DNA from 4 places in the Peribacillus sp. JNUCC41 genome. Region 2 is predicted to be linked to each of the others. Evidence: riboswitches for the same ligand, from Rfam matches in the RefSeq annotation. Region 2 holds a riboswitch; each other region holds the start of a gene.

Region 1 (3,115 bases), 2.3 Mb from region 2:
AGTGAGGAAGTTCCAGCTTCCAAAATAACTGGCTTTTTCCCGCTCCCATCATCTTGAAATAATGCTTAAGTTCGTACGGTGTCTGGCGTAAACCATCCAATGATGCAACCGCAACCGGAAAAAAACATACAAGCGATATCACGATTAACTTAGGCAGCATGCCAAAGCCAAACCAGATCACCAAGAGCGGCGCCAGAACAATGATGGGTATATTTTGTGATAGTATGAGCAGAGGATAAACCGCATCCTTCACACCTGGAAATAGGCGTAAGATTGCCGCGATCAATAAGCCGATGCAGCTTCCAATAAAAAAACCCGACAACGCAAGCTCGGTTGTGGATATAAGGTGTCCGTATAGATTGCTGGACGACTCAATTCCTTCAATGAAAATGGCCGATGGAGCGGGAAACAGCCATTCTTCGACTTTCAATAAAACTGTCACTGACTCCCATACTATCAGCAACAATAATAAAAGAAAGAAGGGAGCCCCCTTCTTCCAAATTCCCCTTCCGTTCATGCCCTATATTTCTCCGTTAACGTATCCATCGTTATCCCGCTTGGCTGATATAATATTTTCACTTGGGAAATGACATTCGGCGATCCTATTTCAATCATTCTTACATTCATTTTTTCTATCACGGCAAAAAGTTCGGAAAGCTCACCCTCCATTGTCGTTTCAAGCGGGTGAACCTCATACTTGACACCTGATTCTTCAATGATCTTGATTGCTTCATCGACCATGGGGATGACATTTTCCCCTTTAGGAATGATCTGTATGCTAATTAATGAGTTGGCCATTGTATTTCCTCCTATTTTGGTAAAAATTCATTTGTAAATGCCTTTTCAGGATTGAAATCACCTTCAAGAAGCTTATTTTCAGTCATCCAATCACTGTAATTCTTCCAAATTGCAAGCTTTTGCTCACCCCATCGCGGAGCATCATCCTGATACTTGTCTGCCAGCCACTCCTGGCTTTTCTTCACTAGTTTTGCATCAAGATCCGGTGCAGATTTAATTAACATGTCCGCTGCATCATCAGGATTCTTGATCGCAAACTGGTACCCTTTCGAAGCTGCATGTACGAATGCTTTAACAGTCTCCGGATCTTCTTTTATCATCTTTTCATTCGTAGTCAATACAGGCGTATAGTAATCAAGCTTATCAGAGTATTCGGTTAAGTAAACCATATTAAGCTTTTCATTTCGCAATTCAGCCTCAATCCCTGTCCATCCATAATAAATCCAGGCAAAATCTATATCCCTTTTAACCGAAGTGAAAAAATCCGTGTCTCCTGTATTGACTATATCCACTTTATTTACATCCGCATTTTCTTTTTTCATGAGTGAATCAATGATGGCCTTTTCAACCGGAGACCCCCAGCCACCATACGTTTTCCCTTCAAAATCCTTGGGAGTTTTAATGTTCTTTGCCTCAGGTGAAGCGAATCCCGAGGTATTATGCTGGATGACGGCAGCTACCGAAACAATCGGCACGCCCTGCACGCGGGCCTGCGTTATGCCCTCCTGGTAACTCACGCCAAATTCAGATTTCCCTGAAGCGACAAGCTTATCAGCCCCGGCTTCACCTGGCATGATGATTTCCACATCAAGACCTTGTTCTTTAAAATAACCTTTTTCCTTGGCTACATACAATCCTGTATGGTTTGTATTAGGTGTCCAATCGAGCACGACCGATACTTTTTTTAATTTTTCATTTCCTTCATTTTTAGATGCTTCTTCTTTTTCATTAGTTCCGCCTGCACCGCATCCAGCCAAAAGGAACAACGAAGTTAACAGTGGCAAGAATTTATTCAAGTCATTATCCTCCTACACATCATATAAGATCCATATGCCGGAACCATAATGGGGCTCCAGGGTTTATTCAAATACTGGATGAAAAAGCAAAAAACGCCCGAAGATGGATTCGGACGTTAACATACAAAACAGAAAGTCAGTAATAATATGTTCCCTCCGCTGGCATCATCCAGATCAGGTTCAAAGAGTCAGCATCTAAAGGATGCAATCTCAGCCAGCAGTACTGGCCCCCCTACATTTCTCGTACATATGAACTTTTCTCTCTCATTATATCAATTCATGGGGAAAAAGGAATACTAATTTGCTTCTTCTCGCTAATCGGAGAGGTATTCCTGCACTCTAGGATTTCTAGCAAAACATCTTTTGGAATAAAAGCAAAAAAAATTCTGCCTCTTTTCATTCCAATCATTCTCAGCTGTCACGTTCCAAATAGTCAATTCAAAGCTTGCATTCATATAATGAGCATTATATGTAAACATTTTTGTTTACCGGTTTTATAAACCGTTCATTTCATAAGTAAAAGGTGGATATGATCATGATAAAGATTAATCACAAACGGTTAGATGTCAGTCAAATCCAACCAGGAATAGTATCTGCGAAATCACTTGAAATCGTCCAATTGCTGGCGGAGGATTCCAACATTTTTGAATATCGGAACTTTAGAATGTTTAATTTCGAGATACAACTGAGGAACCGGGTCATTGCGGCAGCTATTGCGTTGGATAAAAGTAATGCAGAATTTTCCACACTTGAAGAATCGGCATCCAATCAACAATATTGGCACCTTTCAAAGGATGGCACCTTTACCCTTCAGCCAGGGGTTCTCCCTCATGCTGCACTCGTTGATATTTTCATAAATGGAGGGCTTTATGCTTTTGAATGCGGGACTGCAATAGTCGTCACTTTTTTAAAGGCCATTTTGGATTTGATCGGCCCTAGGAATTTCGACGACCTTTTTTCAAACCTAGTTTTATATGACTGGCACCCTCCACAAAATATGGAACTCATTGTTCATAAAGGAAGGGATTATTTACCAGGTGATTGCCTTTACTTCAAAAACCCTGAGCACGACCTGGCAACTCCTGAATGGCAAGGTGAAAATGCCATATTATTAGGAAAAGACCTCTTATATGGCCATGGGATCGGGATTACCAGTTCACAGGGAATCATCGATGAATTAAATAGCAATAGAAAGCCGTTCGCCACCATATCGGCATTCCTGACAGATCATATCATTTTCCTGGATAGTTCCTTCTATAGTCAATTCCAACAAAATATCCCCCGTGCAAAGTCCGATTACA
Region 2 (3,115 bases):
CCCCTACCCGAACATCCTCTTTATTCGGAAGTCCCAAATGCTCCTTCGGTGTCACATAACAAAGCATGGCAGTTCCAAACCATCCAATCATGGCAGCACCAATCGCAGAAGTGATATGATCGTATCCAGGAGCTATATCCGTTGTCAATGGTCCCAGAGTATAGAATGGCGCTTCTTGACAGACTTCCAGCTGCTTATCCATATTTTCTTTAATCAAATGCATCGGAACGTGACCAGGGCCCTCCACCATGACTTGAACATCGTGCTTCCAAGCAATCTTCGTCAGTTCCCCAAGTGTTTCCAATTCAGCAAATTGTGCCTCATCGTTTGCATCTGCAATGGATCCAGGACGAAGGCCGTCACCTAATGAGAAAGAGACATCATACGCCTTCATGATTTCACAAATCTCTTCAAAGTGAGTATAGAGGAAACTTTCTTGGTGGTGGGCCAAGCACCATTGTGCCATGATGGAGCCCCCTCGGGAAACGATTCCCGTAACTCGCTTGGCTGTCATGGGGATGTATCGCAAAAGGACACCAGCGTGTATGGTGAAGTAATCGACACCTTGCTCAGCCTGCTCGATTAATGTATCCCGGAAAACTTCCCAATTTAAATCCTCCGCGACTCCATTCACTTTTTCCAATGCTTGATATATCGGAACCGTCCCAACTGGAACAGGTGAATTTCTGATAATCCATTCCCGGGTCGTGTGAATATTCTTTCCTGTGGAAAGATCCATTATATTATCTGCACCCCATCGTGTAGCCCAAGTCATTTTCTCCACTTCAGCTTCGATCGATGAACTGACAGCCGAATTCCCAATATTCGCATTTATTTTCACATGAAAATTACGTCCGATGATCATGGGCTCACTTTCAGGATGGTTAATATTTGCTGGAATGATAGCCCGCCCGCTAGCTACCTCTTCTCTTACAAACTCAGGGGCCACATTTTCCCTGATCGAAATGAACTCCATTTCTGGAGTGATGATACCTTTACGGGCATAATGGAGCTGGGTTACGTTTTGCCCTTTCACTGCACGCAATGGTTTTCTTTTCAATCCCGGAAAAACTTCGGCATTGGATTGTGACTCAACTTTTTTATACCCGTTATCTTCGGGCTTTATTTCACGGCCATCATACTCTTCAACATCTTCCCGTTCCAGAACCCAGCTTCGTCTAATCGGGGCCAGACCTTTACGAATATCAATGGGATAATCTGAATCCGTATAAAAACCGCTTGTGTCATAAACTCGTAAAGGCGGATTCTCTTCTTCGCCGAATGACCCTGTAGTCGGACTTAGCTTAATTTCACGCATAGGTACTTTAATATCGGGTCTAGATCCTTCAGCATACACTTTTTTACTCCCGGCAAAACTGGACATAATTGAAACGTTCATGTCATTTACAGAATTACTCATCATGATTTCATTTCTCCTTTTTAAGTTCATTTAAAAAGGACAAAATCCAATCCATTTCGCACGAAAAAGCCAGATCTCATATTTAAGACCCGGCTAACGTTAGTATGACTACAGAAATGACCAATTGAAATGTCATTGTTTAGTAGATTCTAACTTCCCCACGCTGGTATGAACCAGATCAGGTCCTGAGGGTTAAGAAGCTTAAGCGCTTCTCTCTCAGCCCAACTTTTATTGGACACCCCTAGTCTGAATAATTTAATTGATTACAGGGTAACTATATATCACCCTTTTCATTCTGTAAATAATTTGAAAGACCTAATATTTTCATTACAACTCTCCAAAATCTGTTATTTGGAGAGGGCCATTAATTAATTCCCCAAGCTCTCAAGAATTGGGTAAAGCTCCTCCAAATGCTTGATTTCATAGGTTGGAATCACTTCATTCCGTTCCTTATCATGGCGATTTATCCAAACTGACTTTATGCCTACCCGTGATGCTCCAAGGATATCGGTCATTAAATTATCTCCGACCATCAATACTTCATCCTTATCAAGCTCCATGATTTCCAAAGCATGCTCAAAAATGGAGGCATCTGGTTTACCCCGTCCAAAAGCGCCTGAAATCACGATTTGGTCGAAATAAGGAACCAGTTCAGGCGTAATTTCAAGTTTGGTATTTTGCAGTTCAGGAGACCCATTCGTAAGCAATAGCAATTTGTACTTCCCTTTTAATTCATCGAGAACACGGAAGGACTCTTCATAGATAAATGGCTTTTTGCGTCTCTCGGCCGGGAATCGTTCTGCCAGTTCAAGCCCAAATTCCGGATCATCGATCCCTAATGCCTTCAAACCTCTCGTCCACGCTTCTTTCCGATAAGCCGGTGCAATCCCGGCCATCTTCCGGAATTCATCATGATCATCCTGAAAGTTTCCCCATAATCCCTCAAATGGGTTGATTCCGATCATTTGAGTGAATGCATATGTATCGTAAGAAGAATAAAGCTCACGTGCTTCCTTTCGCACAGCCTCTTCAAACTCGTCTACATTCAGGTCATATTTCTCCTTAGCCACTTCGCATGTGGCCACAAAAGTCTCTTTTACACTTTTCTGATCCCAAAGTAATGTATCATCTAAATCAAAAAAAACTGCCTTCAGCAAAATGTCCACCCCTCTTTCCCTATTATTGAATTCGCAAAAATTACACTATTACAATAATAAACCACAACCAATAAAAAAAGAATAACTATTCGGCAAATGCCTTCCTCTTTCTTAAAATAAGCAAAAATGACCTTCCCTTCCTGATGGGAAACCTAATATATTCCCTTTATCATCTTTCAAATACATAAAGCTTTCCATTACTGGCAATCTTGAACTTTGGACCTGTGAACCCCCGTCGTATCAGCTCTTTCCTCATATATACCATGAGGGCGGCATGACTCACGATCAGAACATCCCTGTCCCCTTTTGCTAAGACCTCATCCAATACTTTATTGATCCTTTGCTCAGCGATCTTAATTTCCGCCCTTGTCTGCTTGTTGATTACCGAGCAGCAGCGGATCCAGATGGCCCAAAGGATGAACGGCAGCTTAACCTTTCCTTTAAGTGGAGGGGAAGGTATTTCCCGCAGCTCCTCCATCCGATGAACCGTACCTGGATAGATATGTTCGGCTGTCTTGACAGCTCTCGACATATCACT
Region 3 (3,115 bases), 1.5 Mb from region 2:
CTTCGTAGCTTTAGGTGCCCCGATTCCCAGGCATTTAGTAAAGGAAGCCATGGAAAAAGTCCCGTTCAAGATATTGTCAGGGTGGGGTCAAACGGAAGATGGCTTGGTAACCTTGACGAGACTTGAAGATCCAGAAGAAAAACTGACGAATACCGACGGAATTCCGTTTCCGGGAATGGAACTAAAGGTCGTAGATTTTGAAGGGGAGGTGTGTGCCCCGAATATAGAAGGCTCTTTATTAGTAAGGGGTCCGGCTCTTTTTGTCGGCTATTTTAAACGGATCGATGATACTTTAGCTGAATTTAGTGACGGATGGTTCATTACCGGTGATCGAGCATTCATTGATGAAGAAGGATATATTCGAATTTCTGGAAGAAACAAAGACATTATCATACGTGGCGGTGAAAATATTCCAGTCGCTTATGTAGAAAATGTATTGTATGAACACCCGGATATTTCTAGCGCTCAGGTTATTGCAGTTCCAGATTTCCGACTTCAGGAAAAAGCATGTGCATGTATCAGCATGAAAACGGGGAAGAGCCCGATCACGATGGATTCTATGCAGGAATTTCTCTCGCAAAAGGGTTTGGCCAAACAATATTGGCCTGAATTTCTTGAAATTATGGACGACTTTCCTCGTACGGCAAGCGGGAAAATCCAGAAATTCCGGCTCCGGGAAATGATAAATGAAAAGTTAGTCGACAAGATATAAGCAGTTTAAATAAAACCATATTGACTAAATGGTGAAAGTGGAGGGAAATATATGAATAAAAGAATCGCATTTATTACCGGTGCCGGAAGCGGAATTGGCAGAGAGATTGCAAAAAAATTGGCTTCTCGCAATTTTAACATCATCGTGGCTGATATAAATCATAAAAATGCTGAGGAAACGGTTTCTTTAATCGAAAATTCGGGTTTTGGAGCCAGAGCGGTCCATTGTGATGTAACGAAATTAGAAAGTGTTAAAAAAGCCGTTGAAGAAACAGTGAATCATTATCATAAAATAGATATATTGGTTAATAACGCAGGCTGGGATAAGGTGGAACCTTTTTTAAAAAGTGATCCTAGCACTTGGAAAAGGATTATCGATATTAATTTACTTGGCCAGATCCATACTTGCAAGGAAATTTTACCGCTCATGATTGAAAATGGTTACGGAAAGGTAGTAAATATTGCATCTGATGCAGCTAGAGTAGGATCAAGTGGAGAGGCAGTTTATTCGGCTGCTAAGGGAGGGGTGATTGCCTTCACAAAAACGATAGCAAGAGAAATGGCACGTCACAAACTCAACATCAATTGTATTGCGCCAGGTCCTGCAGATACGCCCCTATTTCAAGAAATAGGCTCATATAATGAAGGTATAGCAGGTGCCTTGGAAAAAGCGATTCCATTTCGCCGGCTAGCTCAACCAGAGGACATTGCCAGTGCTGTTGCCTATTTCGTTTCGGAAGATGCAGGGTATATTACGGGTCAAACTCTTTCCGTAAATGGTGGATTAACAATGGTTTAAAAATCAATATAGTTGGGTGGTTATGCAAGATTGAAAGGCTAGTAAACTTAAAGCATTAGGTTGAAAACTTTTTCTAATATGTTTGACAATTGGGTTTATCGTGTTAATATAAAGGCAAATGGAAATTAAATATACAATTTGTACCACTAGGGGTGCTTTAATGGTAAAAGTTTATTTTACCGCAGAAGCTGAGATTAAAGTATGACTTTAAGACCCTTAGAACCTGATCTGGTTTATACCAGCGTAGGGAAGTGGGGTCTGGAACGATACGATTCTGTATTTTTTCAAGCACAACCACTTTCTTTACGTTTAAGAAAGTGGTTTTTTGTTTGCAAAAAAAGGGGTGATAAAAGGCTTTTTCTGTAAGATTCATTGAAAAATACAATTTGGAGGTAAGGGACATGAAGTTTTCAGAGGAAATCCGTCGGGAAGTTGATCACATTTGGGAAGCTAGTTTTAATCACCCGTTTGTTGCAGGAATAGGAGATGGCACATTGCCATTGGAATGTTTTCGTTTTTATGTCATGCAAGATGCCTATTATTTATCTCATTTTGCCAGGGTTCAAGCTTTAGGGGCAGTCAAAGCTACAGATTTACATACAACAAGCAGGCTTGCCGGCCATGCACAAGGAACATATGAAGCGGAGTTGAAACTTCATGAGAATTTTTCTGAGAGATTAGGCATCACAAAAGAAGAAAGGGAAAATTTCAAACCCGCCCCGACTGCTTATGCTTATACTTCCCATATGTATCGTGCAGCTTATTCGGGACATTTAGGTGATGTTATTGCAGCCATCTTGCCGTGTTACTGGCTGTATTATGAAATAGGTGAAAAGCTGCAAGGTTGCATACCCGAAGAGCCGATTTATCAAGAATGGATAGCGGCGTACGGAGGAGAGTGGTTCCGCACTTTGGTGGAAGAACAAATTGCGAGGCTGGATGAGATTGCTGAAAAAGTAACGGACGAAGATAAGGAGAGAATGAAAGAGCACTTTATCCTGAGCAGCCAATATGAATACTCATTTTGGGAAATGGCTTATCGTTTAGAGAGATGGCCTGTGCACCAGGAAACACTGGAAGTATAAAGGAGAATGAAATAATGAAAAAAGGATTGAAATTAACGGATATATTAGTCACGATCGTGATTTCGGTAGCATTTGGAATCGTTTATATCCTTTGGGGTTCGATTTACTATTCCGTTAAACCATTAGGATTACATCTGGATCAACTTATTTATGGAATGTGGTTTATAGCTGGCCCCGCCGCCTTTTTAATTTTACGGAAACCGGGTGTGGCACTTTTGGCAGAGATTGCTGCAGCTTCCGGGGAATTCTTTCTAGGTTCTCCTTGGGGGCTGACCGTACTGTTATATGGGGTGGTCCAAGGCTTGTTCGCGGAACTGGTGTTCATGGCGTTCAAATATAAAAAATTCAATATGTCGGTGGCCGTTTTAGCTGCGGTAGCTTCCTGCCTTGCATCCGTACTAATGGATTTTGCATATGGGGAAATTGGTGCGCTTTCCACTTGGAATCTATCTTTATTCATGATAGCGAGGTTTGTGGGTTCCATTTTCTTTGCAGGTGTGACTGCCTATTATCTAGTTAA
Region 4 (3,115 bases), 550 kb from region 2:
GCATTTATATAGATGATTATTTCCGGGGAAAAGGAATCGGACAAATTTCGATTCAAAAGGCAATTGAATGGAGTCCAAAATTAGGTGTTAAGACTCTATTGGGTTTCATTTTCGCCCACAATACACCAAGCCTTAAGCTTTTTTCCAAATTCGGGTTTGAAGAATGGGCACATTTACCTCAAGTTGCCGAGTTGGATGGAATCGAGCGGGATTTGCTCATTCTTGGTAAACGTGTCGATATGTAATATCATTCTTTAGAGCTATTGCCTTGAGCAGTAGCTTTTTCATATTAATCGAGTGCGAATTGGCTAATTTAAAAATACCTATATGCTTTCTGGAGGTAAAAATGTTCACACTCTCTTTTACTTGTTAACGCATTTAATAGCGTATCCAATTCTTGACTTGCTTGAACAGTTAGCAGACTTGATAAGCCGTAAATTGCTGCCAAGTTGATCATTTCTTTTCTTTTCTCTTCTATTTTTTCTATAGTTACCTTACGGCAAGGCATTATATGCCACCTCCCATTTATTCAATTTTTTTACACTTTCATCATAATGAATCTACTAGTTAAAATCAACTATTTTTCAGAAATTAAATGTGTTATTTTAAAGGTTAAATGTGACAAAATGACTATTATTTCTGTAATTATGTATATTTTGTGTCATTTTCTATTAAACGCAAAAAAGCATCCACTAGTGTAGACTGTGAATGCTTACATCATATCTCTTATCCAAGAACCCAAACTATAGTCCATCGTTTACTATGTCATCCATTCAGAAGGTGACTCGGTATTTGGTTTATTTATAACAATCTTATATTCATCTTCAAGTACTTTTAATGGGGCATCATAAAGGTGCCTTTCATCAGAGGTTTTGTATACTCCATTGGCCAATAACTCTTCAATAAGCTTTGCCTTCCTCTGTTCGATCCTCTTAAATAATTCTGCCATGTAAATGGCTCCTTTCCTAGTCATCCTAGAGCCTGCTTCTAGTTAGCTAATCTTTATCAACTTGTTTTATTTTCACCAAATTATATATACCTTTTCTATTATGTCACTAAACGTTATTTCCCAAAAATAAAAGCCCCTTCTAATTCAAGAAGAGGCTGACAGTGTCCGTACGGCTCTTCTTATCTTCCAAGCATATGCTTGTTGGATTTAGCACAGTTCCCAAAACGGGTCCGCTGCCGAGGTTTCTTTGGGCCAAGTCCCTCCACCTCTCTGGATAAGAAATCGATATATAAATGATGTAGACATGATTTTATCCTAATAACCATCAAAAGTCAATTACCTGGTTCTCCCTTTTTTCCTGGACAAAATGGTCCCTCTTTAAATGCGGGTTGCATTTTCTTGTCTTTCTGATATGATGTCAGTAATTACATACAATTCACACCACTAGGGGAGTCTTTTTTTAAGACTGAGATGGAATTAGTTCCGGACCCTTTGAACCTGAACCGGCTCATACCGGCGGAGGGAAGTGGATGATATCGTCCATTTTCAGACTATATCCATCTACCCCGTTCCGTATTCAGGAACGGGGTTTTTTCATTAACAAAGGGATCCATTCTAAAGGAGGATGAACAATGGAGAATGTTAAATTAGAAACATTCAGTGATAGACTACATGCACGGTCAAAAGAGATTTGGAAAAGGAACCATTCACATCCCTTCGTCCAGGCAATTGGAAATGGTACGCTTCCTGAAAAGAAATTTGCCTATTACCTGAAGCAGGACTATATCTATCTCATGGATTATTCCAAGCTCTTTGCTTTAGGTGTAATCAAAGCTCATAACATCGAAACCATGGCAAAGTTTGCGAGTATTTTAAATGAAACCCTTCAAGTGGAAATGGATATTCATCGGCATTATGCTTCCGAATTCGGGATCACTTCCAAGGAATTGGAAGATACAGAACCTACTCCAACGACTCTAGCCTATACAGGCTACATGCTAAATGCAGCTCAGCATGGGACTTTGGCAGACTTGATCGCCTGTCTCCTGCCCTGCGCTTGGGATTATTATGAAATCGGTTTGCTACTAAAAGAACAAAATGGAGCATCATTGGAAAACAATCGCTACTCAGATTGGATAAGGTCCTATTCATCTCCTGAATTTGGGGAAGCACACAAATGGCTGATCGCTTTGTTGGAAGAGTTGACGGAAGGCATGCCAGAAAAGGAACTTCTTAGATTAGAAAAGCACTTTTTGGTTACTTCCCGATATGAATATTTATTCTGGGATATGGTTCATAATGAGCAAGATTGGCCGCTGTAGATGATGAATCCTGTCAAGAAACTGACGTTGACTGCCATGATCACGGCAATTACGACGCTGACCAGTTCATTTATTTTCATTCCTGCAGGATTTGCAAAGGTCTTTCCTATTCAGCATCTGGCAAATGTCCTGACGGCTGTTCTATTGGGGCCAGCTTATGCAGTGACACAAGCTTTTTTAGTTTCCATCATTAGAAACATGTCTGGTACCGGTTCAATTTTCGCCTTTCCCGGTAGCATGATCGGTGCACTTTTGGCCGCAATCCTTTATCGAAAAACACAAAGCTTAAAATTCGCTTGTTTAGGGGAAGTGATCGGGACCGGCATTATCGGTTCCCTAGCCTGTTATCCACTTGCCCTCCTCCTATTGGGAGAAAAAGCTGCTCTTTTTGGTTTTTTACCGGCTTTTATGCTCAGTTCATTCGCTGGTGCGATTTTAGCTTTCATATTACTTAAAATACTTCTAAAAAATACTTATATGAAGGGGTTTTTTTATGAAAACAGCATTAACCATCGCAGGCTCTGATTCAGGGGGCGGGGCTGGAATCCAAGCGGATTTAAAAACATTTTCTGCACATGGTGTCTTTGGCATGTCTGCCATCACAGCCGTAACCGCACAAAATACAATGGAAGTCCGTTCAGTACAGCCAATTGAAACAGCTATCATATCAGATCAAATTGCAGCTATCTTTGAAGATATTACTGTCGACGCAGTAAAAATAGGCATGCTTGGATCAAAAGAAATCGTGGAAACTGTCGCTGCGTCCCTTAAAACCTTCTTGCCTGCCATCGTTATCCTTGACCCTGTCATGATTTCCAAAAGCGGTCATCATTTGCTCGACGAT

The links. Region 2 has a riboswitch for thiamine pyrophosphate ahead of thiC (phosphomethylpyrimidine synthase ThiC). Riboswitches for the same ligand answer to the same signal wherever they lie in the genome.
Region 1: linked by a shared signal. The riboswitch ahead of JNUCC41_RS01570 (ABC transporter substrate-binding protein) and the one ahead of thiC (phosphomethylpyrimidine synthase ThiC) in region 2 are both predicted to bind thiamine pyrophosphate.
Region 3: linked by a shared signal. The riboswitch ahead of tenA (thiaminase II) and the one ahead of thiC (phosphomethylpyrimidine synthase ThiC) in region 2 are both predicted to bind thiamine pyrophosphate.
Region 4: linked by a shared signal. The riboswitch ahead of tenA (thiaminase II) and the one ahead of thiC (phosphomethylpyrimidine synthase ThiC) in region 2 are both predicted to bind thiamine pyrophosphate.

What each region holds. Positions count from the first base shown of each region.
Region 1 covers NZ_CP062163.1:319,856-322,970, forward strand. The annotation lists gene JNUCC41_RS01560 (ABC transporter permease) at 1-517, opposite strand, end outside; gene JNUCC41_RS01565 (thiamine-binding protein) at 514-798, opposite strand; gene JNUCC41_RS01570 (ABC transporter substrate-binding protein) at 810-1,814, opposite strand; TPP riboswitch at 1,949-2,058, opposite strand; gene JNUCC41_RS01575 (protein-glutamine gamma-glutamyltransferase) at 2,350-3,115, shown strand, end outside.
Region 2 covers NZ_CP062163.1:2,657,123-2,660,237, reverse strand. The annotation lists gene thiC (phosphomethylpyrimidine synthase ThiC) at 1-1,423, opposite strand, end outside; TPP riboswitch at 1,559-1,673, opposite strand; gene JNUCC41_RS12995 (HAD family hydrolase) at 1,789-2,577, opposite strand; gene JNUCC41_RS12990 (histidine phosphatase family protein) at 2,747-3,115, opposite strand, start outside.
Region 3 covers NZ_CP062163.1:4,192,741-4,195,855, forward strand. The annotation lists gene JNUCC41_RS20365 (AMP-binding protein) at 1-712, shown strand, start outside; gene JNUCC41_RS20370 (SDR family NAD(P)-dependent oxidoreductase) at 764-1,510, shown strand; TPP riboswitch at 1,649-1,777, shown strand; gene tenA (thiaminase II) at 1,912-2,595, shown strand; gene JNUCC41_RS20380 (ECF transporter S component) at 2,610-3,115, shown strand, end outside.
Region 4 covers NZ_CP062163.1:3,210,894-3,214,008, reverse strand. The annotation lists gene JNUCC41_RS15640 (GNAT family N-acetyltransferase) at 1-245, shown strand, start outside; gene JNUCC41_RS15635 (aspartyl-phosphate phosphatase Spo0E family protein) at 314-508, opposite strand; gene JNUCC41_RS15630 (Fur-regulated basic protein FbpA) at 761-949, opposite strand; SAM riboswitch class I at 1,126-1,230, opposite strand; TPP riboswitch at 1,386-1,491, shown strand; gene tenA (thiaminase II) at 1,582-2,271, shown strand; gene thiW (energy coupling factor transporter S component ThiW) at 2,275-2,796, shown strand; gene thiD (bifunctional hydroxymethylpyrimidine kinase/phosphomethylpyrimidine kinase) at 2,765-3,115, shown strand, end outside.